DNA from 4 places in the Mesorhizobium sp. M0437 genome. Region 1 is predicted to be linked to each of the others. Evidence: predicted binding sites of a transcription regulator. Region 1 holds the regulator's gene; each other region holds the start of a gene.
The links. The regulator HrcA, encoded in region 1, represses chaperone genes, less so after heat shock. The targets are predictions, from matches to a motif close to GTTAGCACTCNCNNNNNGNGAGTGCTAAC.

Region 1 (7,125 bases):
ATGTCGGCCCAGGCGACGAGTTCATGCGTCAACGGAATGTCGGCATCGTGATTAGTGCCGGCCGAAGCGACCTCGATGTCCCGCCGCTTGGAAAACACCTGCTCCGCCGTCGGGCTGCGCAAGCGATTCTGGCTGCAGATGAAGAGAACGTTCTTCAACGTGCTATCTGGCCAAATCCGCCACGACCGCATCGAGCACGATCATGCCGGCCGGCGTGGCGCGCAGGCGCGCATTGCCGATCGGCGCCACCAGGCCTTCGTCCTGCAGTACCGACAGCCGTGCCGTCGACAGGCCGCGCCCTGAAAATGCCTCGTAGCGGGAAAGGTCGATGCCTTCCGCCAGCCTCAGCCCCATCAGCAGGAACTCGTCGGCCTCTTCCGACCGCGTCAGGATCTCGCCGCCGGTAACGCCATGGCCCTTGGCCTCGACCAGATTGGCCCAAGTCTCCGGCATTTTCTCGGCGATCGTCACCACGCGCCGGCCATTTTCGACGAACCGGCCATGCGCGCCGGGACCGACGCCGACATATTCGCCATAACGCCAGTAGGTGAGATTGTGCCGGCTTTCGGCGCCGGGCCTGGCATGGTTGGAAATCTCGTAGGCCGGCAGTCCGCGCGCGGCGGTGATCTCCTGTGTCAACGCGTAGAGATCGGCGGCAAGCTCATTGTCTGGAATGATGAACTTCCTTGCCGCATGCAGCGCATGGAACGGCGTGCCTTCCTCGATGGTCAGCTGATAGAGCGACAGATGGTCTGCGGCGTGGCCGATCGCCTGCTCGAGCTCCGCCTGCCACGCTTCCGGCGTCTGACCGGGCCGCGCGTAGATCAGGTCGAACGACAGCCGTGGGAATATCTCGCGCGCCAGGCCGATCGCATGCAGGGCCTCATCGACATTGTGCAAACGGCCGAGGAAGCGCAGATCCTTGTCGTGCAGCGCCTGCACGCCAAGCGATACCCGGTTGACGCCGGCCGCGCGATAGCCGCGAAAGCGCTCGGCCTCGACGGAGGAGGGATTGGCCTCCAGTGTCACCTCGATGCCATCAGGCACCGTCCAGTTCTTCGCCACTGCATCCAGCACCGCCGCCACGGTCTGCGGTTTCATCAGCGATGGCGTGCCGCCGCCAAGAAAGATACTGGTCACCTCGCGCGGCCCGGTGCGGCCGCGCATCGTCGCCAGCTCGGTCTCGAAGGCGCGGGCAAAACGCTCCTGGTCGACCGGCTGGTGGCGGACATGGCTGTTGAAGTCGCAATACGGGCATTTGGCCGCGCAGAACGGCCAGTGGACGTAGACGCCGAAACCAGGCCTGCGGTCGAGCAGCATGGTCATACGGCGGCCAATCGGGCTTGCGCGAATTTCTGGAAGGCGCGGGCACGGTGCGACAATGCGGTTGGCTGGCCGGGCTTCCAGCCATGCTTGTCCTTCGCGCTCATCTCGCCGAAGGTCTTCTCGAACCCATCGGGCAAGAACACCGGATCGTAGCCGAAGCCGAGCTCGCCGCGCGGCGGCCATACCAGCGTGCCCTCGACCTCACCGCGAAAATATTCCGCCTGGCCATCGGGGAAGGCCAGGCAGATGACCGCGACAAAGCGGCCCTTGCGCTGGGCAGGCGTGATCGCGCCAACTTCTTGCAAGGCCACTTCCGTGCGCTGCATGGCCATGCCGAAGTCGCGGGAGCCGTCCGGCGTCTCAGCCCAGTTGGCGGTGTAGACGCCGGGTGCGCCGTCGAGCGCATCGACACACAGGCCGGAATCGTCCGACAGCGCCGGCAATCCAGTGGCCTTGGCGGCGGCCAAGGCTTTTATGAGGGCGTTCTCCTCGAAAGTGGTGCCGGTCTCGTCCGGTTCCGGCAGGCCGTATTCCTTTGCGGACTTCGCTTCAATGCCGAATGGCGCCATCAGATCGGCGAATTCTCGCAATTTGCCGGCGTTGTGGCTTGCGACGATGATCTTATGCCCATCAAGCGAATGAATAGTTGGCGAATGCATCAGATGCCCCAAATTCGTGGCTCGGCGAATTCGATCGAATTGCCGGAGGGATCGCGAATATAGATCGAGCGGCCGCCTTGCGGCCACTCGAACTCGCTTTCGATGGCGATTTTCTTCGCCTCAAGATGCGCTTTCCAGCGTGGGATTTCATCCGCGCTTGCGGCGAAGCAAAGATGGCCCTGGCCGACCGCGCCATGCGGCGGCACGGGCAGCTTGGCGTCGGCCCGCGGCGGCACTTTGGTGGCCTCGGCATTGAAGATAAGCAGCACGCCGTCGCCGCAGCGGAAGAAGAGATGCCTGCCATCGACCTTACCGAGCAGATCGAGCCCGAGCACGCCCGAATAGAACCGTTCCGCGGCAGCAAGGTCGGTCACGTAGAGTGCTGATTCCAGGATTGCGGAAGGAGTCACAGGATCGCCAATCTCATCAATATTGGACCGCAGCTAAGCCACCGCCATTTGCTGCAAGCTGACCAGGCGCTGAATGCCTTTCTTGGCGAGCCCCATCAGCGCCGCGAACTGCTCTTCCGAGAACGGCTCGCCCTCGGCCGTGCCTTGGATCTCGACGATGCCGCCCTTGCCGGTCATGACGAAATTGGCGTCGGTGCCGGCCGAGGAATCCTCGATGTAGTCGAGGTCGATGACCGGCTGGCCATCATGGATTCCGCAGGAGATTGCCGCAACGTGATCCTTCAGCACCTTGCTCAGGCTCGCCATCTGGCGGGCTTCCATCCAGCGCAGGCAGTCGTAGAGCGCCACCCAGCCGCCGGTGATCGAAGCGGTGCGCGTGCCGCCGTCGGCCTGGATCACGTCGCAGTCGACGGTGATCTGCTGCTCGCCGAGCGCCTGCAGATTGACCACGGCGCGCAGGGAGCGGCCGATCAGCCGCTGGATTTCCAGCGTGCGGCCGCCTTGTTTGCCGGACGAAGCCTCGCGGCGCATGCGCTCGCCGGTCGAACGCGGCAGCATGCCGTATTCCGCCGTCACCCAGCCCTTGCCGGAGTTGCGCATCCAGCCCGGCACCTTTTCCTCCAGGCTGGCCGTACACAGCACATGCGTGTCGCCGAACTTCACCAGGCACGAGCCTTCCGCATGCTTGGAGACGCCGCGCTCGAAGGAGATGGGGCGCATTTCGTCGAATTGGCGTTTGGAAGGGCGCATTCAGGCTTCTTTCTTTCTTCGGAATCTTGGCCGGGGAATCTTGGCCGGCTTGTAGCCGCACGGGGCGTGACGCGCAAAGGAAAATGGACCGGTTGCGCCGACACCGCGGAAGTCTATATCTTCGGGGCGGAGGTTTTGGCTCGAAATGACAAAGGCAGTCGATCCCGGTTTGCAGTCGCACGTGCTCCCCTCGCACGCGCTGCAATCGCCCGCGCTTCAATCGCTCGACATGCGTTCGCGCGACATCTTCCGGCGCATCGTCGATTCCTATTTGAGGGATGGCGAGCCGGTCGGTTCGCGCAGCCTGTCGCGCATCCTGCCGTCGTCGCTGTCGCCGGCCACCATCCGCAACGTGATGAGCGACCTTGAGCATCTCGGCCTGATCTATGCGCCGCACATTTCGGCTGGCCGGCTGCCGACCCAGGCAGGCCTGCGCTTCTTCGTCGATGCTTTCATGGAACTTGGTGACCTCTCCGACGAGGAGCGCCGCACCATCGAGGCCCAGGTGCGCGCCTCCGGCTCGGGCGCGACGCTGGAGCATATGCTGACCGAGGCCAGCCAGATGCTGTCCGGCATGTCGCGCGGCGCCGGCCTCGTGCTCGCCGCCAAGAATGAGGCGGCGCTTAAGCACATCGAATTCATCCAGCTCGAGCCGACCAAGGCGCTGGCCGTGCTGGTCTCGCAGAACGGCGACGTCGAAAATCGCGTCATCGATCTGCCCGCCGGCATCACCATCTCGCAATTGCACGAAGCCTCTAACTTCCTCAACGCCCATATCCGCGGTCGCACCCTGGCCGAGGCGCGGGTCGAGATCGCCCGCATCAAGGAAGAGACCAGGGCGGCCCTCGACACGCTGTCGCAGGATCTGGTCGAGAAGGGCCTGGCGGTCTGGGCAGGCGCTGAAAGCGGCGTGCCTGGGCGGCTTATCGTGCGCGGTCGCGCCAATCTCCTGGAAAACGTCACTGCCCAGGCCGACATAGAATTGCTGCGGCATCTGTTTGAGGATCTGGAGACGCAGGATGGGCTGATCCAGCTTCTCGACCTCGCCGAGGCAGGCCCAGGCGTGCGCATATTCATCGGTTCGGAAAACAAGCTGTTTTCGCTGTCTGGCTCCTCGCTGGTGGTGGCACCCTATCGCGACAAGGACGCGCGTGTCGTCGGTGCGCTCGGCGTCATCGGGCCGACGCGGCTGAATTATGCGCGCATAGTACCGATGGTCGACTATACGGCGCAGCTGATTTCGCGCATGCTGAGCTAGGAGCCGCCGCGGCCTGCCGCAAGGAGGAGAAAAGAATGGCGCTGGAATCGTTCAAGGCCCAGATCAGTCTGCTGCTCGAAGAAATGATCAACCAGCCAGAGGATCAGCACGAGGTACAAGAGCAGTTGCGCGAGAAGCTGCAAGAGATGCGGGCGATGGGTTTACCGCTGCCGGCCGATCTGGTCGCGCTGGAAAAGCGCCTCGACGACGACTTTTACGCCTCTGGCAACTGAACGGGTTCGGCTTCAAATCCTCGTGTGCTGGACGGCCGCTTGGAACGATCAATACCTGATGCCGTTTGCCCCTGTTCGAGGCGAATCCCGGAGGACGTTGATGATCCGATCTGGCGGCTTTGCGGCCTTGGCCGCTGCCCTCCTTGTTGCGACACCGGCAGCCGCCCAGCAGGCGGATCAGAATGTGCTCAAAGGCGAAGCCGCGTTTGGCGATTGGCACGCCGACAGGCCTGGCGTCCGACGCCTGATTGGGCCGCGAGACATGCCGGCAGCCGACCCCGCCCAATCCGCTTCGAACGGCGCCGGCGTGGCGGAACGGCCCGAAAGCGCCAAGCCAGAATTGCCGTCGGGCTTTTCGGCTGAAATGATCGCATCCGGCATCGTCAATCCACGTGTCGTGCGCGTCGCTCCGAATGGCGACCTGTTTGTTGCCAACAGCCATGCCGACCAAATACGCGTCTATCGTCTCGCCGAGGGCAGCGCCAGGCCCATCGAGAAAGCGATCTTCGCCAAGGGGCTCAATTATCCCTACGGCATCGCCTTCTATCCGCCAGGAGACAAACCGCAATGGGTTTATGTCGCGAACAGCGACAGCATCGTCCGCTTCCCCTATCGCGATGGCGACCTGAAGACATCCGGCAAACCAGAAACCATTGTCGCCAAAATCCCGTCGGGTGGTCACACGACCCGCGACATCGCCTTCTCGCAGGACGGCAAAACGCTTTATTTGTCGGTTGGCTCCGCCTCGAACGTCGCCGAGGATATAGGCAAGGAGCCGGATAGCGGCCTCGACGCCTGGGCCAAATCAAAGCCGCTCGGGGCGGCCTGGGGCTCCGATGACGGCCGTGCCGATGTGCTCGCCTTTGACCCGGATGGGAAAAATCCGCGAACTGTCGCCACCGGCCTGCGCAACTGTACGGGCATGACCGTGCAGCCCGCCACCGGCGCATTGTGGTGCGTCGTCAATGAGCGCGACGAACTCGGCGACAATGTGCCGTTCGAATTTGCAACGGCGGTCAAGGACGGCGGATTCTATGGTTGGCCTTGGTACTACATCGGCAATAACGAGGATCCGCGCCATCAGGGCGAGCGGCCAGACCTCGCCGGCAAGGCCACTGTCCCCGATGTATTGATGCAGGCGCATTCGGCGCCGATGAATATAGCCTTCTACGACGGCAAGAACTTCCCGGCGGATTATCAGGGTGACGCCTTCGTCGCCATGCATGGTTCGTGGAACCGTGGCGCCAGGACCGGTTACAAGCTGGTGAGGCTCAAATTCAGGGATGGCAAGCCGACAGGCGAATATGAGGACTTCATGACCGGCTTCGTCATCTCGAACGACGCCGTCTGGGGCCGCCCGGTCGGTGTCGCGATGGCCAAGGACGGCTCCCTGATCGTCACAGAGGACGGTAACGGCACCATCTGGCGCGTTACCTACGAAGACGGCCGCTCCTGAACGGCGGTGTCGCCTGCTGCGCTGGCGCAATCGAATCCGGCCCGAGGGAATTCACCCAACTTCAACATTGTGCGACAAGCGCCAATCATGACACTCACCGGGTTCCTCGCCTATAGTGCTGCCCTCGGCATCGCCGCGGCCATCCCCGGCCCAGGCGTCACCGCGCTTGTTGCGCGTGCTCTGGGTTCCGGCTTCCACTCGTCGCTGGCCATGTCGTTCGGGCTGATGCTCGGCGACCTGACCTATCTCACTGCCGTGGTGCTCGGCCTGGCTTTCGTCGCACAGACTTTCGGCATGGTCTTCCTGGCCATCAAATGGCTGGGCGTCGCCTACCTCGCCTTTCTTGGCTGGCGTTTCTGGACGAGCGGCATCACGCCCGAAACGGTGGAGGCGAAGAAAGGCAAGGGCGGCTTGGCATCCAGCTTTGTAGTCGGCCTTGCCGTCACGCTCGGCAATCCGAAGACGATGATCTTCTATCTTGCCATCACCCCGACCATCGTCGATCTGAAGACGATCACGCTGGCCGATTACGGTATCCTCGTCGCGCTCACCATCGTCGTCCTGCTCGTCGTGCTGGTGCCCTATCTGGCGCTGGCGGCCAAGGCGCGCTGGTTCCTGAAGTCGCCGCGGGCGCTGAGGGCACTCAACCGCACCGCCGCCGGCTTTATGGTCGGCGCGGCGGCGGCAATTGCCGCCCGCCAATAGATCTCTTTCGCCAATCCGCCCAACGATTGCCACGCCTTGCAAAGGCGGGGGTACTCAGCACGAACTTCACTCGGATATTTTTCGATCGACAGCCTATCTTGCGCGGTGGATGGCTCTATCCTATGCCCGCGCGACTCTTGCCGCTTTACCTCTGGGAGGAAATCAATGAACAAGCCCGCCACCCCCACACACGTGCCCGGCCGCGGCCGCATCTACAATTCGATCACCGAGACGATCGGTGACACGCCGCTGGTGCGGCTTGATAAATTCGCCAGGGAGAAGGGTGTCGTCGCCAATCTGCTGGCCAAGCTCGAATTCTTCAACCCGA
Region 2 (7,125 bases), on a different contig from region 1:
GTCAGGAATTTCGCCTTGACGTAGGAATTGACGAAGAAGCGGCCCTTCAGCTTCTGCCACAACGCAATGCCTTGCTTGGCGAAGGGCACGTAGAGCTTGACCGAGAAGGCCGGCGAGGCCAGCACCAGGGCGCGAATGTCGGGCGCGTAATCATGCACCCAGGCGGCGGCAAGCACGGCGCCGAAGGATTGCGCGATCAGCGCGATATCGCGCCGGGCAAAGCCGTCGCTGCCGATCTCGCGCACAAAACACTCGATGTCGCGCACCAGTGCCGCAAACGATGGCGCATAGCCGCGTTCGCCGGCGGAGCGGCCATTGCCGCGCGCGTCCCAGGCATAGAAGGCGTGGTCGGGCATCTGCAGCTCGTCGACCAGATGCGCCATGCGGCCGCCATGCTCGTGGCCGCGATGGAACAGCAGGATGGCACCCTTGCGGTTTTCCGACAGCGCCGGCCAATAGCGATAGAAGACCTCGGTGCCGTCATGGCTCTTGAAGCTGCGCTCCTGCGCCACCCGCTCGATATTGGCTGAAGCCACTGCGGCAACCGTCTGTTGGTGAAGCATGTTGTTCTCCCTGGCGAGACCGGAATTCAGCTGCTGCTCCCGTTAAGGCCGCTGCGTATCCGGTTGATGGCGGTCGCCAGCGAGAGTGTAGCCATGGCCGGAAACACGAGCGGCGTGAGCGCTGGGACCCACAGGCCGGACGCGATAAGCACGGCGAGGATGCCAAGCGCCAGCGCCCGGTCGCTTTTGCCGAACGGGCCGGCATAGTTGCGCCCGGTTCCGGCGGCGATGCCGAGCACGCCGGCGAACTCCGTGATCATAGCCGCGATCGCGAATGCAACGAGGCCCCAGGCAGGAAAAATGACGGCAAAGGCCAGGATCAAAGCGAGATCGGAGACGACATCACAAAGCTCGTTGAGATACATGCCGAGCTTCGAGGCCTGGCCATGTTCCCTTGCGAGCATGCCGTCGATCGCATTCAGCGCCATTCGCGCAAACAGCACGAGCGGCATCAGCAGAAAGACCGCGCGATGGCCTGCAAGGACTGCCACCGCAAGGCCGGCGGCGAGCGAGAGGGCAGCGGCCAGCAGTGTGATCTGGTTGGCGGTGACGCCGGCCCTGGCCAGGCCATCGGCAAGCGGCCGCAGCCTGGCCTGGAAGGCCGGTTTCAGCGCATAAAGCGTCGGCATGTGCGAACCCCCCGGCCGCGGTGCAAATGATGTTGGCGAGGATGGTCAATTGGCGCGCAAGACGCAAGGGCGGCGCCCTGCCACTTTTCGACATCCGGATATGTCGGCGCTAGCTTTCCCTGCCATTGTCGCCCGGGAACCGTGCGGGCAAGCTTTCTTCGGCCGCCGCCCAGGCGCGACTATGATAGCGCCGCAGGATGAGAATGCATGTCGCGAAGACCGCCAGCCCGCAAATCACGCCGGGCGACATGCCCCCGCCGAAAGCGGACTTAACAACGATGCCGGTGAAGACGCCGGCAATGGCGCCGTTGATCGTGCCCACCATCCCCGCGGTGGTCATGAAATATTGCAGCGGCGAGGGTCTGAGGCCCTTGTCGACCAGCACCGCCGAGGGGTCGTCATGCGTGGAATTGACAAGGTATCTTTGCAGGACCGGCGCCAGTTCGACGAAATAGTGGCGGATCCTGGCCATGCCGCGGGCATGCACCATGTCCTCGATGGCAACCTGCACCGCGCGCACAAAGGTGACCAGTCCGATGAAGAAAAGGCAAGGCAGCAAGATCAGGCTGAACAACACGAACGGCCTGCCCATCTCCGTGACCTGCGCGACGAAGGACAAGGCAATCGTTGCGCTTGAGACCGAGGTCAGGAACAGATCGGCTCTCTGGTTCGCTTCCTGAATGGTCGCGGCGCGAGCGTTTTGCAGCACGAAATGCTCGGTCGTCAGGCACTGCAGGGCGTGCTGCGCCTGGTCAGGCGGAACCGGAGCGTCGGGAGAACGGGTCATCGACATTTGCCCGCTTCTGCCCGCCGGAACCGACAGGCAGAAGGGACGTCGTCCTACGAGCCGTCAGGACTTGCCGTCGCCGCCGGTGATGGCGATACGCTTGGCCTTTGCCTGGGCGCGCTCCGTCTTGGGCAGCGTCACGCTGAGCACACCGTTCCGGAACGCGGCGTTCACCTTGTCTTCGTCGACTTCGTAGCCGAGCGGGATACGCCGCTCGAAACGGCCATAGAAGCGTTCGGAGAACTGCCTGTCCTTGTCCTCGGTCTCTTCGCGCTTCTCGCCGCGCAGCGTCAGCACACCGTCATCGAGCAGCAACTCGACGTCTTTCTCGTCCATGCCGGGGATCTCGGCGGTGACGCGGATCTCCTTTTCGCTATCGGAGATTTCGACACTCGGCCAGCTGGCGCGGGCAGCGGAGAAGCCACCGAGCGACGGCAGCCTCGTGTCGAAGCCGCGGAACGCCTCGTCGAACAGGCGGTTCATTTCGCGATGCAGCGTCAGGAAGGGATCGCCGTCGCCGTTGCGGAACAGGCTGGGGGGCTGATTGTTCTCCCGGCCCCACGGAATGAGATCACGAATAGCCATTGCATAGTCTCCTTTCTCGACTGGTGCATTCAGGCAGCCTGCTTGTTTGCTTCGCCCTGCGCGACCTTCGACCCGATCTTCGGCGAGGCGACATCGGTCGCGATGGCGATGCGCCGAGGCTTCATCTCCTCTGGCACCTCACGTACCAGATCGATGCTGAGCAGGCCGTTGTCGAGCGAGGCGCCTGCGACCTTGACGTGATCGGCAAGCTCGAAACGGCGGGTAAAGGGCCGTGTGGCGAGGCCATGATGCAGATACTCCGCGTTGTCCGGCTCCTTGTGCTGGCCGGAGACAATGAGGAGGTTGGGTTCATGAGTGATTTCGAGGTCGTCCTCGGAAAACCCGGCTACGGCGATGGTGACGCGGTAGTTGTTCTCGCCGCTGCGCGCGATGTCATAGGGCGGCCAGGCGTCGAAGGCCTGCGGAGCATTTTCCAGCAGGTTGAAGACGCGGTCGAAGCCGATGCTCGACCGATAGAGCGGGGAAAAGTCGAATGCGGTTCTCATAGCTACATCCTCCATCGAGCAACATAGATACGAGGGGCGCCAAAGAGCTGGCGCTCCCTGGTTCCGCCGGCCCCATTTCGGCGACCGGTGCCTTCGATCTGGTTATTGTCCGCCGCAAGTCAAGACCCCGGTGGCTCTCGCGTTGCCGGTTTTTGGGCCGGTTTTCGGTCGGTTCGGCGGGGCTGCCAATCTCGCCACAAGTGGGGAGATGTCCGGCACGAGATTGCCTGTCTGGTTTCAATTGCCAACGCTGACTTCCCCGGCCGGTTATTGTCTGCAGCAGGTCAAGACCCAGATTTCTTGTGTTGCCGGGCCCGTTCCCGGCACTCGCAGATGGAGCTGACCATGACACGCGACGAGATCATTTCTGTGCTGGGCCCGGTCGACGAAGCCGTGATCGCCGACATTGCGGCGACGGACGGGACGGTCCAGGAATTGCGCGAGGCCCTGGCCTGGATCGCCGCCGACGAGGCGCTGGTGAACGAGGGCCGACCGCTGCCGACGGCAAGGGTAGCGACGCTGATCGAACTGCTGCAAGGGCCGGACGAGGAGGAATAACCGGCTGTTGCCGCGATGCTCTTGAACCGCGCAAAGGGACGAACCATGTCCTTCAGCGGCGCCGGCCGGCCGCCGGTGCCGCCAGCGTAACGTTGCTTGCTCAAACAAGAAGACGATCAGAAAACAAGGAGGAAGTGATGGACGACGTCCGCTTCGCCGAGCCGATCACGTTGAAATTCCAATCGAGCGAGCGCAAGGTCGCCAGCAGTTGGGAAGCCATCGAATGCATGCGCCAGCAGTGGCCGGACCGTGCACGCGGCCGGAGCTGGCGCGCCGCCTATCGGACCTGCCGCGACGCGCTCGACGGCTGGCGCACCGCGCGTGATGCGCGCAAGGCCTTCGTCAGGGCGGCGCGCAAGGCTGGATTGCTCGCCCGCAAGCCTGTCGACCACGCCGGCTAGTCCGGACGCCCTCCGATATTGTGAGATCCAAAACAAGTGGGGGAGAGTCAGCTACCTCTTTCCCCCGCTTCGGAGGCACTTTGTTTGCTGTCTGGCGGCAGATCGGCTTGCTCCTCAGTGGACGGTGATAATGCCGTTTACGGCCCGCCATTCGGACGGTTGGATCAGACGGTGATGAGCCACGCGCACCGAATGTAGCGGGCCTTCGATCTCGCGCTCCCAGAAATCGAGGAAATGCTTCAGCGTCGGGAAATCAGGGGCGATATCGTATTCCTGCCAGATATAGAGCTGAAGCAGGCTTCGATGATCGGGCAGACGGTAGTGGATCTCCGCCGTGGTGAGGCCAAACCCTTGCATCTGGAGCTGAAAGTCCCTGCTGGTCATGCAATCCTTCCTTTCCCAATGAACCTCGGTCTGCAAAACGCCTCGCCTTCCACATAGGTTCCAGCCGCCGGCAAGCGGCTCAGGAGACGGACAGATTTGGAAATCCGGCCGGGTCATCGCGCCGGAAACGGCGAATGTGCGAACAATTACAGCGTATTGGCACTCTCAGGTGTCGAGTGCTAAAATTTTTGCATGATCCTCTTGAAAGCTGAAAAAAGCGCGACTAGTTCGTATGCGCGCGATGCCTGAAGAAGAGATCGCGCACCCCGTGCCGGGCCGATATTGCCGGTCCGGTCAGGAGGATGTTCGAAAATCTGTTTGTCCCGAGAGGAGAACGACATGGCGTTCCGTCCATTGCATGACCGCATCCTGGTCCGCCGCATCGAGGTCGACGAAAAGACCGCGGGCGGCATCATCATCCCCGACACCGCCAAGGAGAAGCCGCAGGAGGGCGAGGTCATTGCCGCCGGTCCGGGCGCGCGCGACGACAGCGGCCAATTGCAGCCGCTCGACGTCAAGGTCGGCGACCGCATTTTGTTCGGCAAATGGTCCGGCACCGAGATCAAGCTCAATGGCGAGGATCTGCTCATCATGAAAGAGAGCGACGTGCTGGGCGTGATCGAAGCCACGGGCGAGATGAAGAAGGCTGCCTGAGCGGGGCCTGAACAAGCATTCCAGTCAACGAAAAGCTGCCTATCGAGGAGTGTTCCAATGGCTGCCAAAGATGTGAAATTTCATACCGAAGCCCGCGAGAAGATGTTACGCGGTGTCGATATGCTTGCCAATGCGGTGAAGGTGACGCTTGGTCCCAAGGGCCGCAACGTTGTCTTCGACAAATCGTTCGGCGCGCCGCGCATCACCAAGGACGGCGTGACGGTGGCAAAAGAGATCGAGCTCGAGGACAAGTTCGAGAACATGGGCGCTCAGATGGTCCGCGAAGTTGCTTCGAAGACCAGCGACACCGCAGGCGATGGCACCACGACCGCGACGATTCTTGCTCAGGCCATTGTCAGGGAAGGGGCCAAGGCGGTCGCTGCCGGCATGAACCCGATGGATTTGAAGCGCGGCATCGACAAGGCGGTCGACGCCGTGGTCGCCGACCTGAAATCCAATGCCCGCAAGGTGACCAGGAACGACGAAATCGCTCAGGTCGGCGCCATCTCTGCCAATGGCGATGCCGAGATCGGCCGCTTCCTCGCAGAGGCGATGGAAAAGGTTGGCAATGAGGGTGTCATCACTGTCGAGGAAGCGAAGACCGCTGAGACCGAGTTGGAAGTGGTCGAAGGCATGCAGTTCGACCGTGGCTACCTCTCGCCCTATTTCATCACCAATCAGGATAAGATGCGCGTCGAACTCGAAGAACCCTATGTGCTGATCCACGAGAAGAAGCTGTCCAACCTGCAGGCCATGCTTCCTGTGCTCGAAGCCGCCGTGCAATCCGGCAAGCCGCTGTTGATCATCGCCGAGGACGTCGAGGGCGAGGCGCTGGCGACGCTGGTCGTCAACAAGCTGCGCGGCGGCCTGAAGGTCGCGGCCGTCAAGGCACCGGGCTTCGGCGATCGCCGCAAGGCCATGCTGGAGGATATTGCCATCCTGACCGGCGGCACGGCGATCTCGGAGGACCTCGGCATCAAGCTCGAGAACGTCACACTGGAGATGCTCGGCCGCGCCAAGAAGGTGCTGATCGAGAAGGAGAACACCACCATCGTCGACGGCGCCGGCCGCAAGGATGAAATCCATGCGCGCATCAGCCAGATCAAGGCGCAGATCGAGGAAACCACCTCCGACTACGACCGCGAAAAGCTGCAGGAGCGGTTGGCCAAGCTCGCCGGCGGCGTCGCCGTCATCCGTGTCGGCGGCTCGACCGAGATCGAGGTCAAGGAGCGCAAGGATCGCGTCGACGACGCCATGCACGCCACACGCGCGGCGGTTGAGGAGGGCATCCTGCCCGGCGGCGGCGTGGCGCTGTTGAGAGCGGCGAAGGCGCTCGATAATGTCGTCGTCGACAATCCCGATCAGAAGACCGGTGTCGACATCGTGCGTCGCGCCATCGAAGCGCCGGTGCGCCAGATCGCCGAGAATGCCGGCGCCGAAGGTTCGATCATCGTCGGCAAGCTGCGCGAGACGGGCGAGTTCGGCTATGGCTGGAACGCGCAGACCAACGAGTTCGGCGACCTCTACAGTCAAGGCGTCATCGACCCGGCCAAGGTCGTGCGCACTGCCCTGCAGGGTGCCGCCTCTGTTGCCGGCCTGCTGGTGACGACCGAGGCGATGGTGGCCGAGAAGCCGAAGAAGGAAGCTGCCGCGCCGGCCATGCCCGGCGGTGGCGGCATGGACTTCTAAGGCCAGGCTTCCAAAGCGCGACTTCGAAACGGCAGATGGACCGTGTCCGCCAAAAGCGGGCACGGTCTTGCCGGTCCGGGACTAATGCTGAGCAGGTGTTGCCATGGATATGATGGACAGTTTTGGAAAGATCGCGGCGCCGACCCGCCCGAAAAACGATTTCAACTATGAAGCCGACTGCAGGGCGGCGCTGGCGCCTTTGGTCGACGGCTTGCTGGATATGGCCGAGTCGGCCGGCTGGGACCGCCGCAAGGCGGCCTACACGCTGATGTTTCTGTCGGCTCAACGCGTGGGGGCCGGCACGGAGGAGCGCAAATGATCGCGGCGCGGATGCGCGAATGCCTGCGCCTGCTGCGTTGGTCGGAAACC
Region 3 (7,125 bases), on a different contig from region 1:
CGTCTTGCCCGGATAAGTATCGACCATGATTTCGGCCTTCTGGCCGGGTTTCATGTTGGTGAGCTGGGTTTCCTTGAAATTGGCGTCGACCCAGGTGTCGCCGGTCTCGACCAGCGAAAACAGCGGCGTGCCCGAACCGACATACTGGCCGACCTTGAACGAAGCGGCCTGGCTGATGATGCCGTCGGCGGGTGCCTTGACCGTGGTCTGGACCAGATCGTAGGCCGCCTTGTCGCGTGCGGCGAGCGCCGCCATTACCGTTGGATGCTTGTCGGTCTCGATGTCGGGATTGCCGCCAAGTGCCGCCTTGGCGCTGACGATCCCTTGCTGGGCCACGGCCAGCTGCTGCTTCGCCTTGTCGAGGTCGTTCTTGGCTTCGTCCAGAGACGACTTGGCGTTGATGCCCTTCTGGGCAAGGTCGGCGGCGCGGTCATATTGCGACTGCGCGTACTGGACCTGGCTTTCGTCGGACTTCTCCTGCGCCAGCGCCTGGCTGTAGGCCGCACGCAACTGCTCGACATTGAGCCGTGCGCCGGCCACCGCCGCGTCGGCCTGGGCCAATGCGATCCGGTAGGGCTCGGGATCGATAGCGAACAACACGTCGCCCTGCTTGACAGACTGGTTGTCGAAAATGTCGACCTGAACGATGCGGCCCGCCGTATCGGCGGCTATCGACACCTTGGCCTGCTGCAGATTGGCGTTCTCGGTCTCCTGATAGCGGCCGCCGGTCACCCAGACATAGCTGCCGCCGGCGATCAACGCAGCGGGCAGCACAAACATCAAAAGGAAGCGGCCGGCACGGCGCTTCTGCTTCGGCGCCACCGGCGCCGGAGCTATCTGCGGAGCGACCGTTACCGGAGCTGCCGCCGGCTTCGCGGGAGCTTCCATCTCCAGCTTGGCCGCATTCTCATCTAGTTTGGCTACCGCGTTCATGCTGCTGTGCCTTCCGTATTCTTCACTTTTTCCGAGGGCGGCGCCTCACCATCTGCAAGATTCTGCACCATTGTCTCCAGCGCCCTGACCAGGACGCGGCGATCTTCCGGCGAAACGCCAACGAGCGATTCCTCATAGACCTCGCCGGCAAGGCTCTTGACGTGGGTGTAAGCCGCGTTTGCCTTGGCGGTCGGGAAAATCATGCGCACTCGCCTGTCGGTTGCGTCGGGACGGCGCTCGATCCAGCCGCCCTCCTCCATGCGATCGACAAGACGCGAGACGCTGATCGGCTCGATTTCGAGAAGCTCGGCAAGCCGCGCCTGCGCGACACCCGCCTCCTTGGCGACGCGGACCAGAAGCCGCCATTGCGCCGAAGAAAGGCCGAAACCACTGGCGCGCGCTTCGAAGCGCTTGCGCATCAGGCGCTGTACGTCGTGGATCAAAAAGCCCAATCTGTCGATGCCGTCGGAAACCATGAGCGACATATATAATAAGCGTGCTCATAATTCAAGGAGCCGGATTGTGCCAGAAGCCGGCGAGTGTGCATGGCAGTCGGTGCAGGGCGATCGTAGTTAGCAATTTATTACGCCGGGCGCTTGTAACGCGAAGCGATGCGGTTCTCGAGCGGCGCCCCGGATGAGCTGAGCCTGGATGCAGCGCTTGTGACGGCGCCCTCGGGCGAACGCTTCTTCAGCATATCGGCGTGCTACATCGGCCCCCTCGACGAAGGCCAGCAAATCATTCAACCTCTGAGAGAGTATGGCACGCCAGTTGAGCGCCGGATTGCTCCTGTCCCCTGGTCCTGCAGCAGGTTGGCGGCGCCATCTCGCGAGTACCGATGGACGGAACGCCCTACGCCAACAGAGATGCACTTTACGATTGCTTCCCGATATCGATCTGGGACAATCCGTCTGACGACGAAACGCACATCCGATGGGCGCGCGACCTGTGGAATGCAATGAGACCGTTCTCGACCGGCGGCGTCTATGCGAATAATCTCGGCGAAGAGGGCACTGATCGGGTTCTGGCGGCTTACGGCGAGAATTATCCGAGGTTGGCCGCACTAAAGAACAAGTATGATCCCACCAATTTCTTTCGCTTGAACCAAAACATTAAGCCTGCGACCTGAGCGACCGCCCCGGGCCGATGCTCGAAATTCTGCGGCGCTGCTACAGCTCCAAATTCCAGTTCTGGCCGACCAGATCCTTGCCGAAGGAATGGTGGCGCTCCTCGTTGGTCAATTTAAAGCCCGCAGCCTCATAGATGTGGCGAGCGGCGGCGAGCACGCCGTTGGTCCACAGCGTCAGTGTCGTGTAACCCGTGGCGCGGCAAAAGCCGATACATTCCTCGACCAGCCGCTTGCCGATGCCGAGGCCGCGCGCCGACGGCTCGACATAGAGCAGGCGCAACTTCGCCACCGCGTCCGACTGGCGCACGACGAAGACCGAGCCGACGACCTCGCCTTGCCGCTCGGCGATCCAGCTGCGTTCCCATTTCGGATCGAAGGATTTGACGAATGCGCCGAGGATTTCGGCGACCAGCGCTTCATAGGTTTCGTCCCAGCCATATTCCTGCGCGTAGAGCAGGCCCTGGCGATGGATAATCCAGCCGATGTCGCCGATTTGCAGAGGCCGCAGCATATAGGGAATTTTGGGCTCGGTGCTTCCGCCCAGCAGACGCTGCACCATCTGCATGGCCCTGACCAGCCTGTCCTGTTCGGCAACCGAAAGTCGGTCGAGCAATGCCGCGACCTGGTCGTGCGAACCCTGGTTCAGCGGCGCGAAGGCCTGCCGCCCGGCCTTGGTCAGCGCGATCGACGAGCGCCGCGCATCCGCCTCGATCGTGGCGCGCTCGACCAGATCACGCTCCTCGAACTTCTTCAGCAGCCGGCTGAGATAACCGGCATCGAGGCCGAGATCGCGCGCAAGGTCGGTGGCGGTCAGGCCATCGCGATGCGCCAGCTCATAGAGCACCCGCGCCTCGGTCAGCGAGAAGGTGCTTTTCAGCAGCCCTTCGTCGAGCAGCCCGATCTGGCGGGTGTAGAAGCGGTTGAAGGCCCGCACCGCGTCGATCAGTTCCTTGCCTGGGTGATGATGAATGGTCATGGCATCCTCCTCCCCGCAAGATCAGCGATTTAGTTGACTTGGTCAAGTATCCGTTTGAAGCAATTGTTCCTGATGATGCCCACCGGGCGCCTTGACTCGCGCGAGTTGCCAGCCTATTTCAGCGCCACGTTAGCACTCCCCCAAGATGAGTGCTAACCACATGTCCGGCGCCGCCGGACGGAGGAACTGTTCTCACCATTCTCATCGAGGAATAAAAAATGGCAAAGTCGAAGTTCCGCCCGCTTCATGACCGCGTGGTCGTTCGTCGGGTCGAATCCGAATCCAAGACCGCGGGCGGGATCATCATCCCCGATACGGCTAAGGAAAAGCCGCAGGAAGGCGAGATCATCGCCGTCGGTTCCGGCGCCCGCGACGAAGCCGGCAAGCTCGTCCCGCTGGACGTCAAGGCCGGCGACCGCATCCTGTTCGGCAAGTGGTCGGGCACCGAAGTCAAGCTCAATGGCGAAGACCTTCTGATCATGAAGGAATCCGACATCATGGGCATCATCGGCTGAATATCGGCCTCACCCTCGTTTAAATCTTCGGGCTCAATCCAAGCCCCTGCCAGGAGCTAAAAATGGCTGCCAAAGACGTAAAATTCTCCCGCGACGCTCGTGAGCGCATGCTGCGCGGCGTCAACATCCTCGCCGACGCGGTGAAGGTCACGCTCGGCCCCAAGGGCCGCAACGTCGTCATCGACAAGTCGTTCGGCGCACCGCGCATCACCAAGGACGGCGTCACCGTCGCCAAGGAAATCGAGCTTGAAGACAAGTTCGAGAACATGGGCGCGCAGATGGTTCGCGAAGTTGCTTCGAAGACCAACGACATCGCCGGCGACGGCACTACGACCGCGACCGTTCTGGCACAGTCGATCGTCCAGGAAGGCCACAAGGCGGTTGCCGCCGGCATGAACCCGATGGACCTCAAGCGCGGCATCGACCTCGCCGTCGCCGACGTCGTCGCAACGCTGATCAAGAACGCCAAGAAGATCAAGACCTCGGAAGAGGTTGCCCAGGTCGGCACCATCGCCGGCAATGGCGACGTTTCGGTCGGCTCGATGATCGCGGAAGCGATGCAGAAGGTCGGCAATGAGGGCGTCATCACGGTCGAGGAAGCCAAGACCGCCGAGACCGAGCTCGAAGTCGTCGAAGGCATGCAGTTCGACCGCGGCTATCTCTCGCCCTACTTCGTCACCAACGCCGAAAAGATGGTTGCGGATCTGGAAGACGCCTACATCCTGCTCCACGAGAAGAAGCTCTCCAACCTGCAAGCCATGCTGCCGATCCTCGAGGCTGTCGTGCAGACTTCGAAGCCGCTGGTCATCATCTCCGAGGACGTCGAAGGCGAGGCCCTGGCCACGCTGGTCGTCAACAAGCTGCGTGGCGGCCTGAAGATCGCTGCCGTCAAGGCGCCGGGCTTCGGTGATCGCCGCAAGGCCATGCTGGAAGACATCGCCATCCTCACCGGTGGCCAGGTCATTTCCGAAGACCTCGGCATCAAGCTCGAGAATGTCGGCCTCAACATGCTCGGCCGCGCCAAGAAGGTGTCGATCTCCAAGGAGAACACCACCATCGTCGACGGCGCCGGCAAGAAGGCCGAGATCCAGGGCCGCGTCGCCCAGATCAAGCAGCAGATCGAGGAGACCACCTCGGACTACGACAAGGAGAAGCTGCAGGAACGTCTCGCCAAGCTGGCGGGCGGCGTTGCCGTCATCCGCGTCGGCGGTGCGACCGAAGTGGAAGTCAAGGAAAAGAAGGACCGCGTCGATGACGCCCTCAACGCGACCCGCGCGGCCGTCGAAGAAGGCATCGTTCCCGGCGGCGGCGTCGCACTGCTGCGCGCTTCGCTGAGCATCAAGGCAACCGGCGCCAACTCCGACCAGACCGCGGGCATCAGCATCGTGCGTCGCGCGCTGCAGGCTCCGGCCCGTCAGATCGCGGCCAACGCCGGTGCGGAAGCATCGATCGTTGCCGGCAAGATCCTTGAGAACAAGGGCGCGACCTTCGGTTACAACGCCCAGACCGGCGAATATGGCGACATGATCGCCATGGGGATCGTCGATCCGGTCAAGGTTGTGCGCACAGCCCTGCAGGACGCGGCCTCGGTCGCCGGCCTGCTGGTCACCACCGAAGCCATGATCGCGGAGGCTCCGAAGAAGGAGTCGGCTGGCGGCGGCATGCCTGGCGGCATGGGCGGCGGCGGCATGGGCGGCATGGGCGGCATGGACTTCTAATCCAGCCAATCTCGCAAGCTTACGGAAAGGGCGGCAGCGATGCCGCCCTTTTTCGTTGATGTGGCGGAAATTGAGAGGCCGTCCGATCCCAAGTAAGCAGGCGCGTATCCCGCAGGACGCGTCTGTTCGGCTACCATGCCGTTGCTTCCAGGCGTCGCGGCGGCGCAGAACATGAATCGTCGAGCTGCAGCCTTGGCCCTTTTGGCGGAACGCCGCGCCGCCTTCGATGCGATGAAGGCATAAACGTCAATGCACCGCGGCAGCGGCACTCTTGGCCGGCAATGCCCCCTCAATCAGCGCCGCGACCTCATCGGCTACCGCCAGCACCGGGGCGCGGTCGTGGGTGGCGCGTGCGATCACCATCAGTCCTTCAAGCGATGATTCGACCAGCAATGCCAGCGCGTGCGCGCGTCGCTCGGGCACCCCTGCCCTGACGAAGGCCGCCCTGAGCAAGCCTATCCATTGCTCGAAGGCGGACCGGCACAATTCGGCCAGTTCCGGCATGTCGATCGGCGAGTCCAAGACCACGGGCGCGATCGGGCAACCGAGCGTGAACCGATTGTCTTCCAGCATGCGCGCGACCGACTGGTAGATGTGGTGGACGGCCACCGCCGGGTCCTTTTCGGCCGCAAGGGCCTCGCCCAGCCTTTTCGAGACGTCCTCGACGCTGTCGCGCGTCACCTCGATGACCAGCTGGTCCTTGCCGCCCGGAAAATGAAAATAGAGCGAGCCTCTCGGCGCGCCTGAGGCGCTCAATATGTCGTTGAGCGAAGTGCCGTGATAGCCGCGCTGCCGAAGCAGGCGCCCCGTGGTCTCGAGTATGCGGGTACGGGTGTCGTTCGCCATGTCAACCTCTGTCAGGAGTGAGCATTATAGGCCTTGCCTCGAATATGACAACCGGTCTACATAATATGTAGATCAGTCTACATATCGAGAGGCAAATGCGCAGTTATCGTCTTGAAGGAACCTGCGGGACCAAGTGCCTGGTGATGCGCGACGAGGCGCAGCCGACGCCGAAGCCGCACGAGATCGTCGTGCGTGTCCGCGCCGCTTCGCTCAACCGCCGCGACACGATGATCCTCAACGGCAGCTATCCACTGGCGCCGCGCCAAGGGGTCGTTCCGCTGAGCGATGGTGCCGGCGAAGTCGTTGCGGTCGGCGAGGCCGTCACCCGCTTTGCGGTCGGCGACCGCGTCACCGGCAGTTATTTTGCGCGCTGGATCGATGGCCGCATCAATGCCGGTCTGATCGACCAGCTTGGCTGCACGCTGGACGGGATGCTGGCCGAATACGCCGTGCTCGACGAGCAATGGGCGGTGCGGCTTCCCGATCATCTCGACTGGCATCAAGCGGCGACACTAACCTGCGCCGGCCTGACCGCCTGGAATGCCGTGACGGCGGCCGAAATGCCGAAGCCCGGCCAATGGGTTCTTGTCATCGGTTCAGGTGGCGTCGCGCTATTTGCGCTGCAATTCGCCAAGCTGCTCGGCTGCCGTGTCGTGGCAGTCAGCTCGCGCAACGAGAAGCTGGACCGGCTGCGGGCGCTGGGCGCCGACCTCGTCGTCTCGACCGCCGACATGCCGGAATGGGGTGCTGCGGTGCGCGAGCAGACCGGCGGCATCGACCTCGTCGTCGAGACCGGCGGCCCGCCGACCTTCGCGCAATCGATGATCGCCTGCGCGCTTTACGGGCGCATCGTGCTTCTCACCGTACAGGATGCGAAAGGCGGGACGGTGCAGATCCCCGGCCCGGTCTACCAGCGCAGCCTCGCCACCATCAGCCGCCTGTTCGTCGGCAATCGCACCAATCTCGAAGCCATGCTGCGCGCCATCTCGGTGCATCGCCTCAGGCCTG
Region 4 (7,125 bases), on a different contig from region 1:
CCGGCGTCACCGTAACGGCCGGGCCCTTGCCGAGCGTCGTGCAGCCGGAGACGGCGAGCAGGGCGGAAACGAGCGCGACGCGAATCTTCATGCCAATACCGGCTTTCTTGAGCTGGACCGCCGCGCTGTCAGCAGCTGGCGCGGCCATAATGTCGATGTTTGTCGGAAATTTGGCCGCAGCCAGCCACCTGGAAAAGCAATCTGGAAAAGCATTACTGAAGGCTCCGCAATCGAACCATCGCCTTCAATCCACCCATGATGGATCGTTCCAGCGCCAGAGAGCCTCCATACTCGTTGACAAGGTCGGCGACAATGGCAAGTCCGAGCCCGCTGCCCGGTTTTGTCTCGTCGAGCCGCCGGCCGCGCTGCAACACCTCGCGCGCCTTGTCGTCGGGAATGCCGGGGCCGTCATCCTCGATGCTGATCTCGAACAGGTTGGCTGCGCCTTCCGTGCCAGCGCCACCTTTGCTGGAGATTGGCTTGACCGAAACGGCGACCGCGCTCCTTGCCCATTTCATCGCATTGTCGAGCAGATTGCCGAGCAGCTCCTCCAGGTCCTCGCGTTCGCCGGCAAAGACGATGTCGGTGGCCGGCAGCGACAGCGACAGCGCCGTCTGCGGGTTGAGCTTTTGCAGCACCCGAACCATGCGCTGGACCAGCGGCGCCACCGGCGTACGGTAGACGACGCTGTCGCGCTGCGCGGCGACGCGAGCACGTTGCAGATAATGGTCCACTTGCTTTTGCATGGAAGCGGCCTGCTCGGCGATCAGCTGGCCCTTGGCGCCACCCAGCGCCCGTCCCTCGTTGAGCAGCACGGCAAGCGGCGTCTTCAGCGAGTGCGCGAGGTTGCCGACCTGCGTGCGCGACCGCTCGACGATACGCCTGTTGTTCTCGATCAGCGCATTGGTCTCGTTGGCGAGCGGCTCGATCTCGGCCGGGAAACGGCCATCTAGGCGCTGCGCGGTTCCTTCGCGCACCATGGCAAGCGCATTCCTGACCCGGCGCAGCGGCTGCAGGCCGAGCAGGATGGCAATCGCATTGATGGCGATCATGCCGACGCCGAACAGCGACAGATAGGTCAAAAGGCGCCGCTGGAAGGTGGCGATTTCCTGCTCGAGCTCGGTCTGGTTGCCCATGACGCGGAAGCGCGCGGCGCGGTTTTTCGCATCGAGCACGAACTCGCTCTCGAACACCTCCAACTGCTCGCCTTCGATGCCGTCCGCTGAATAGCTGCGCTGGAAGCTGGCATTGAAGGGCACCTCGGCAACGCTTGGCGACGGGATCGCCTTGGTCATCGACGACGAATGGAGATCGCCGTGCACGCCTTCCGAGGCAGGCTCGACCGACCAGTACCAGCCGGAATTCGGTTCCGAGAACCTCAAATCACCAAGGTCGGGGGCGCCGGTCAATTGGCCGCTTTCAGAAACGCCGACCGAGCCGATCAGGTTGAACAGATGCGCCGAAAGCAGGCTGTCGAAACCGCGCTCGCTGGCCTGGCGATAGAGCGTGGTGATCAAGGTGAAGATGACGACCAGAGTGAGGATCGCCCAGACCGTGGAAAAGGCGATGACGCGAAACGCCACCGAACGCGGCCATGACCGCAGCGACGGCGTGTTCGAGACGGCGGGTTTTGTAGGCAGCGGTTCCGCGTTACGCCTCCGGCTTACGCATGCGGTAGCCCATGCCGCGAACAGTTTCGATCATGTCGATGCCCATCTTCTTGCGAAGCCGTCCGACAAAGACCTCGATCGTGTTGGAATCGCGGTCGAAATCCTGGTCGTAGAGATGCTCGACCAGCTCGGTCCGGGACACCACCTCGCCCATGTGGTGCATCAAATAGGCAAGCAAGCGAAATTCGTGCGAGGTCAGCTTCAGCGGCACGCCGTCGACGTCGGCCTTGGAGGCCTTGGTGTCGAGGCGGAGCGGCCCGCAGGTCAGTTCGGACGAAGCGTGCCCGGCAGCACGCCGGATCAAGGCCCGCACCCTGGCCAGGATTTCCTCGATGTGGAAGGGTTTGGTGACGTAGTCGTCGGCGCCGGCGTCGATGCCGGCAACCTTGTCGCTCCAGCGGTCGCGTGCCGTCAGGATCAGCACCGGCATCTTGCGGCCGCCGCGCCGCCATCGCTCGACCACGCTGATGCCGTCCATCTGCGGCAGGCCGATGTCGAGCACCACGGCATCGTAGGGCTCGGTGTCGCCGAGAAAGTGCCCTTCCTCGCCGTCGAAAGCGCGGTCGACGACATAGCCGGCATCGACCAGCGCGTCGCCGATCTGCCGGTTGAGATCCTTGTCATCTTCGACGACGAGTACGCGCATGCGGAAGGCCTGTTGAAGCTGTTCAGATATAGGCCGATTCCGGCAGTCTGGGAAACGGCACGGTTCAGTTCAGCGGAACGACGATCTCCGAGCGACGCGGACGCTGCCCTTCCTTGCCCGGAACCAGCACGACGATGACGCAGACGGGCTGGCCGCCGCGTGTCGACTGCGAGGCCTTGGCCAAGGTGCCGCCATTCTGCTCGGCCACCTGCTGGCCGATCGCATAGCAGTCGGAGGCGGCGAGGACGACCGGTTGGGGCTGCTCGGGCATGACAACGGGGATCGCCATCGCCTGCGACGCAAGCAGACCGGCGGCTGACAGCGCCAGTGCCGCGGTCCGGAAGTGGGAGCGAAGGGTTTTCATGGTCAGCGTTCTAACGCGCCGGTGCTGAACGTGATATGAACGGTGAACGCTCGAATGCATGCCCGCCACACCCCTGAAGCGCGAGATTACCGGATTGCCATTTCGCCGCCCATCCCGCGAAATTGCCAAGTTTAACCTAGCCCTCCGATCCTTCGCCGACAACCGGGCATCGTTTGGCAGTGAAAGGCAATCGCTTCAGGTTTGCCCCGACTTCGATAATCGATCCGGCAACCGAAGGCAGATTCAGGCGAACCGACCGGAAATAAAAACCCGCCTCTGCGGCGGGTCGCTGGCGCCATCAGCACCATAGGCGAATTAGTAGCATAGCTGCCGGCACAAAGCAAGAACAAAATTGCCGGATTGTAAAAAATGCCCGGTGGTCAGCCCTCGTCCTTGATCACGGCGCGGAAGCGCAGCAGCCCGTGATGGGCCGAAAGGTCCTCGTCGTAGCGGGCTTCGGCGAATTCGAGCTTGAGGTAGGCGCGGCGATGTTCGCCGAGCGAGAGAGCCGTATCGCGCAGGCGGGTGCTAACAAGGTCCATGATGTCATTGGTTTCCTTGCTGGCCTCTGATTTCGACCAGACATGCAACGTCAGCAACTGTTCTGCGTCGTTCTCCATTCCCGTTGCCCAATCGTAGACGCTGGTGCGGCCGAAGGTCATGTGGGGGAACGCAACATTTTCCGGCGCACGGTCGAACAATCGTGCGTCGCCCAGTGCCGCCGATAAATCGGGATCGTCATTCACTGCCTCGAATATGGCCTTCTGCAATTCGACGGCCGGCGCGGTCATCGTCTTTCCCTTCGTCCGTCGCGTCGACCTCCCGGCTGCGTAGCTGCGTTGCATGAAGGCATCCCGCCAAAGCGCGAATCAGCGCGTCTCATGCGGATTATGAACCTTCATGATCTCGGCAATAAGCCCTGCTCCTGGAATGCGCGACGCCCCGGCCGTCCGCGCCACGGACCCTTGAGGGTGATGCCAACCTGCGCGAAGTCATTTGGCATGCAGGAGTTCGAAAAAAGGATGCTATGACGATGTCTGGTTTCCAGACATTCGAGGTCGTTTTTCGTGCGCGAGCCGTCGCTGCTGCCTGTCTTCGGAAAGCTTGGGGCCAAGGCGCCGCCGGTCGCGATTGCGGCGTCGACCATGTCGATGACCGTCAAGAGTCTGGTCAACCACACTCGGGAGGTGCTCTCGGCGTACGGTAGCCTGGCCCTGAAGCTGTCCGTCGTTTTGTGGACGGTGCTTGTCGTGGCGGCAGTATTCTTCATCGCCCAGGCCTGATCGAGCGACATTCATTGATTGGGCGGAAACGAAAGGACCCAAGATGGCAAAGCGCTACGCGCTCCGTATGGAACATCCTCACAGCTGGACCGTCTTCGACGTCTTCACCGGCCAGCCGGTCGAGCTCAAGCAGCAACTCACGGCCAGTTTGAACACGCGCGATGCGGACGCGATGGTCGACCGGCTGAACGGTCGCGACGTCAAGCGGCGAGCGAAGGCGGACCGGAAGCCTGACAAAGCGTCTTGTGGACGGATCGCGACGGACTAGCGAAAATCGGCCGCAGTCAGCACATATATGCTCCTGCGGGTGCGGGCATAGGCATTCCTGGCGACATCGTGGATCGAGTTGGAAGCCGTGTCGAAGGCTGCCAGGTAGGTAGCTTCTGAGGCCGCCGTTCCCGGCTGCATCTTGGAGATGGCATCGGTTGCGACAGAGAAGGAAATCTGGAACATCCCGTCATGGCCGACGAAGCGGATGCGTTTGCTTGCCTCGTCGTAGCTGCGGCTGGGATTGGGAAATGTCAGGCTCATGATTTCGCCTCCGTCGATGCAGATACGGCCTTCTTGACTGCCCGTGACGCCCGCTTCTTCTTTGGTGCGACCGGATTCAGAGCTTCCGCCGCGCGGTCCGCCTCTTCCTTGGCCAGTCGCAATTCCCTCAGCCTTGCCGTTTTGATGCTCCTCGCCTTGGCTTCCGAGAGATATTCGGCAGTTGCTTTGTTCCGCTCCGCCGTCTTCTTTTGATTTTCCATGAAGCGGGCCTGAGCTTTTTCCATGATGTTCTGATTGCCTTCGGCCATCGGTAAAATCTCCCTTGCAGCGAAAGTCGTGAATGTGAATTCACCATAAAATAGGTGTTCAAAGATAGAAATTCAATTTCATTAATATTCGGCAAGGCCCGAACACCAGGGGATAACCAGGCAAGATAATACGTTCAATATTTCATGTGCCCTATGAATATTTTTTGGCGCTCCTATCAATCGAGTGCCAGGGCGCCTATAGAGAGGGGCGGCCGCCTAAGCTGGCCCCAGAAAGAGTCCCCATGAAATTCCGGCCACTCCACGATCGCGTCGTCATTCGGCGCGCCGAAAGCGACACCAAATCCAAGGGCGGCATCATCATCCCCGACAATGCCAAAGAAAAACCGCAGGAAGGCGAAGTGATCGCTGTCGGGCCGGGCGCGCGGGACGAAAGCGGCGCGCTGATCCCGCTCGACGTCAAGGCCGGCGACCTCATTCTGTTCGGCAAATGGTCCGGCACCGAGGTCAAGATAGACGGCGAGGACCTTCTGATCATGAAGGAGGCCGATATCATGGGCATCATCGAAAAAAGCGAGACGGGCATCATCGACAAGACCGTGGCTGCCAAGAAGGCCGCCTGATTGGAAGGCCGCGCGCCCTCCCGCGCGCGCGCAAAGGACGCTCCGAGCTTTGATTCAGGCGCTGCAAGCGCCTTGCCACGACAACCGAACTGGAAAAGATCATGTCTGCCAAGGAAATCAAATTCTCCACCGACGCGCGTGACCGCATGCTGCGCGGCGTCGAAATCCTCAACAACGCCGTCAAGGTGACGCTCGGCCCCAAAGGCCGCAACGTCATTATCGACAAGGCCTACGGCGCGCCGCGCGTCACCAAGGACGGGGTGGCCGTGGCAAAGGAAATCGAGCTTTCCGACAAGTTCGAAAACATGGGCGCGCAGATGGTGCGCGAAGTGGCCTCGAAGACCAACGACCTTGCCGGCGACGGCACCACCACCGCCACGGTGCTTGCCGCTTCCATCCTGCGCGAGGGCGCCAAATTCGTTGCCGCCGGCATGAACCCGATGGACCTCAAGCGCGGCATCGATCTTGCCGTCAGCGCCGTCGTCAAGGAAATCCAGGCGCGCGCCAAGAAGGTCAAGTCCTCAGCAGAGATCGCGCAGGTCGGCACCATTGCCGCCAATGGCGACACCAGCGTCGGCGCCATGATCGCCAAGGCGATGGACAAGGTCGGCAATGACGGCGTCATCACCGTCGAGGAGGCCAAGACCGCCGAAACGGAGCTCGACGTCGTCGAAGGCATGCAGTTCGACCGCGGCTATCTCTCGCCCTATTTCGTCACCAATGCCGAGAAGATGCGTGCCGAGCTGGAAGACCCTTACGTCCTCATCCACGAAAAGAAGCTCGGCAATCTGCAGGCACTGCTGCCCATCCTCGAAGCCGTGGTGCAAAGCGGCAGGCCGCTGCTGATCATCTCCGAGGACGTCGAGGGCGAAGCGCTGGCAACGCTGGTCGTCAACAAGCTGCGCGGCGGACTCAAGGTAGCGGCCGTCAAGGCGCCTGGCTTCGGTGACCGCCGCAAGGCGATGCTGGAAGACATCGCCGTGCTCACCGCCGGACAGATGATTTCCGAGGATCTCGGCATCAAGCTGGAGAACATCACCATAGACATGCTCGGCCGCGCCAAGCGCGTGCTGATCGAGAAGGACACCACCACGATCATCGACGGCGCCGGCGAGAAGACCACCATCCAGGCGCGCGTCCAGCAGATCAAGGGGCAGATCGAGGAAACCACGTCCGACTATGACAAGGAGAAGCTGCAGGAACGTCTCGCCAAGCTGGCGGGCGGCGTTGCCGTCATCCGCGTCGGCGGCGCGACCGAATCCGAGGTCAAGGAAAAGAAGGACCGCATCGACGATGCGCTGAACGCCACGCGCGCGGCCGTCGAAGAAGGCATCGTTCCCGGCGGCGGCGTCGCGTTGCTGCGCGCCAAGGCTGTGCTGAAGGGGCTGACCGGAGCCAATGCCGATGTGACGGCAGGCATCTCGATCGTGCTCAGGGCCCTTGAAGCGCCAATCCGGCAGATCGCCGAGAATTCCGGCGTCGAAGGTTCGATCGTCGTCGGCAAGCTCGCCGAGGGCAAGGATCACAATCAGGGCTTCGATGCCCAGAACGAGGTCTATGTCGACATGATCAAGGCCGGCATCGTCGACCCGGCGAAGGTGGTACGGACGGCGCTGCAGGACGCGGGCTCCATTGCGGCGCTTCTGATCACGGCGGAAGCCATGATCACCGACGTTCCGGCGAAGGAAGCCGCTGCTTCGCCCGGCGGCATCGGCTATTGACCAGCCACTGCCGGAAACAAGCCTGAAAGACAGCCGCCGGGGTATCTTCCCCGGCGCGCA

Region 2: the regulator HrcA is predicted to act here: its motif matches at 4,569-4,597, upstream of NKI72_RS13785 (co-chaperone GroES).
Region 3: the regulator HrcA is predicted to act here: its motif matches at 3,167-3,195, upstream of groES (co-chaperone GroES).
Region 4: the regulator HrcA is predicted to act here: its motif matches at 4,927-4,955, upstream of NKI72_RS14995 (co-chaperone GroES).

What each region holds. Positions count from the first base shown of each region.
Region 1 is NZ_JAMYRK010000029.1:63,463-70,587, reverse strand. Features, by position in the region: gene NKI72_RS19305 (low molecular weight protein tyrosine phosphatase family protein) at 1-158, opposite strand, end outside; gene hemW (radical SAM family heme chaperone HemW) at 163-1,326, opposite strand; gene rdgB (RdgB/HAM1 family non-canonical purine NTP pyrophosphatase) at 1,323-1,970, opposite strand; gene NKI72_RS19290 (VOC family protein) at 1,985-2,395, opposite strand; gene rph (ribonuclease PH) at 2,429-3,145, opposite strand; gene hrcA (heat-inducible transcriptional repressor HrcA) at 3,291-4,403, shown strand; gene NKI72_RS19275 (hypothetical protein) at 4,439-4,636, shown strand; gene NKI72_RS19270 (PQQ-dependent sugar dehydrogenase) at 4,737-6,092, shown strand; gene NKI72_RS19265 (LysE family translocator) at 6,180-6,797, shown strand; gene cysK (cysteine synthase A) at 6,963-7,125, shown strand, end outside.
Region 2 is NZ_JAMYRK010000018.1:11,220-18,344, reverse strand. Features, by position in the region: gene NKI72_RS13825 (bifunctional alpha/beta hydrolase/class I SAM-dependent methyltransferase) at 1-563, opposite strand, end outside; gene NKI72_RS13820 (CDP-alcohol phosphatidyltransferase family protein) at 590-1,192, opposite strand; gene NKI72_RS13815 (hypothetical protein) at 1,302-1,979, opposite strand; gene NKI72_RS13810 (Hsp20/alpha crystallin family protein) at 2,043-2,564, opposite strand; gene NKI72_RS13805 (Hsp20 family protein) at 2,594-3,070, opposite strand; gene NKI72_RS13800 (hypothetical protein) at 3,416-3,628, shown strand; gene NKI72_RS13795 (DUF982 domain-containing protein) at 3,766-4,029, shown strand; gene NKI72_RS13790 (usg protein) at 4,144-4,413, opposite strand; gene NKI72_RS13785 (co-chaperone GroES) at 4,753-5,067, shown strand; gene groL (chaperonin GroEL) at 5,125-6,756, shown strand; gene NKI72_RS13775 (hypothetical protein) at 6,860-7,075, shown strand; gene NKI72_RS35455 (DUF982 domain-containing protein) at 7,072-7,125, shown strand, end outside.
Region 3 is NZ_JAMYRK010000007.1:88,571-95,695, reverse strand. Features, by position in the region: gene NKI72_RS07150 (HlyD family secretion protein) at 1-933, opposite strand, end outside; gene NKI72_RS07145 (MarR family winged helix-turn-helix transcriptional regulator) at 930-1,409, opposite strand; gene NKI72_RS07140 (BBE domain-containing protein) at 1,772-2,062, shown strand; gene NKI72_RS07135 (bifunctional helix-turn-helix transcriptional regulator/GNAT family N-acetyltransferase) at 2,103-3,038, opposite strand; gene groES (co-chaperone GroES) at 3,257-3,553, shown strand; gene groL (chaperonin GroEL) at 3,616-5,271, shown strand; gene NKI72_RS07120 (TetR/AcrR family transcriptional regulator) at 5,518-6,117, opposite strand; gene NKI72_RS07115 (zinc-dependent alcohol dehydrogenase family protein) at 6,213-7,125, shown strand, end outside.
Region 4 is NZ_JAMYRK010000020.1:10,023-17,147, forward strand. Features, by position in the region: gene NKI72_RS14950 (RT0821/Lpp0805 family surface protein) at 1-91, opposite strand, end outside; gene NKI72_RS14955 (ATP-binding protein) at 213-1,640, opposite strand; gene NKI72_RS14960 (response regulator transcription factor) at 1,651-2,316, opposite strand; gene NKI72_RS14965 (hypothetical protein) at 2,381-2,680, opposite strand; gene NKI72_RS14970 (DUF3168 domain-containing protein) at 3,061-3,471, opposite strand; gene NKI72_RS14975 (hypothetical protein) at 3,748-3,963, shown strand; gene NKI72_RS14980 (hypothetical protein) at 4,007-4,231, shown strand; gene NKI72_RS14985 (DUF1488 family protein) at 4,228-4,494, opposite strand; gene NKI72_RS14990 (hypothetical protein) at 4,491-4,763, opposite strand; gene NKI72_RS14995 (co-chaperone GroES) at 5,006-5,344, shown strand; gene groL (chaperonin GroEL) at 5,446-7,065, shown strand.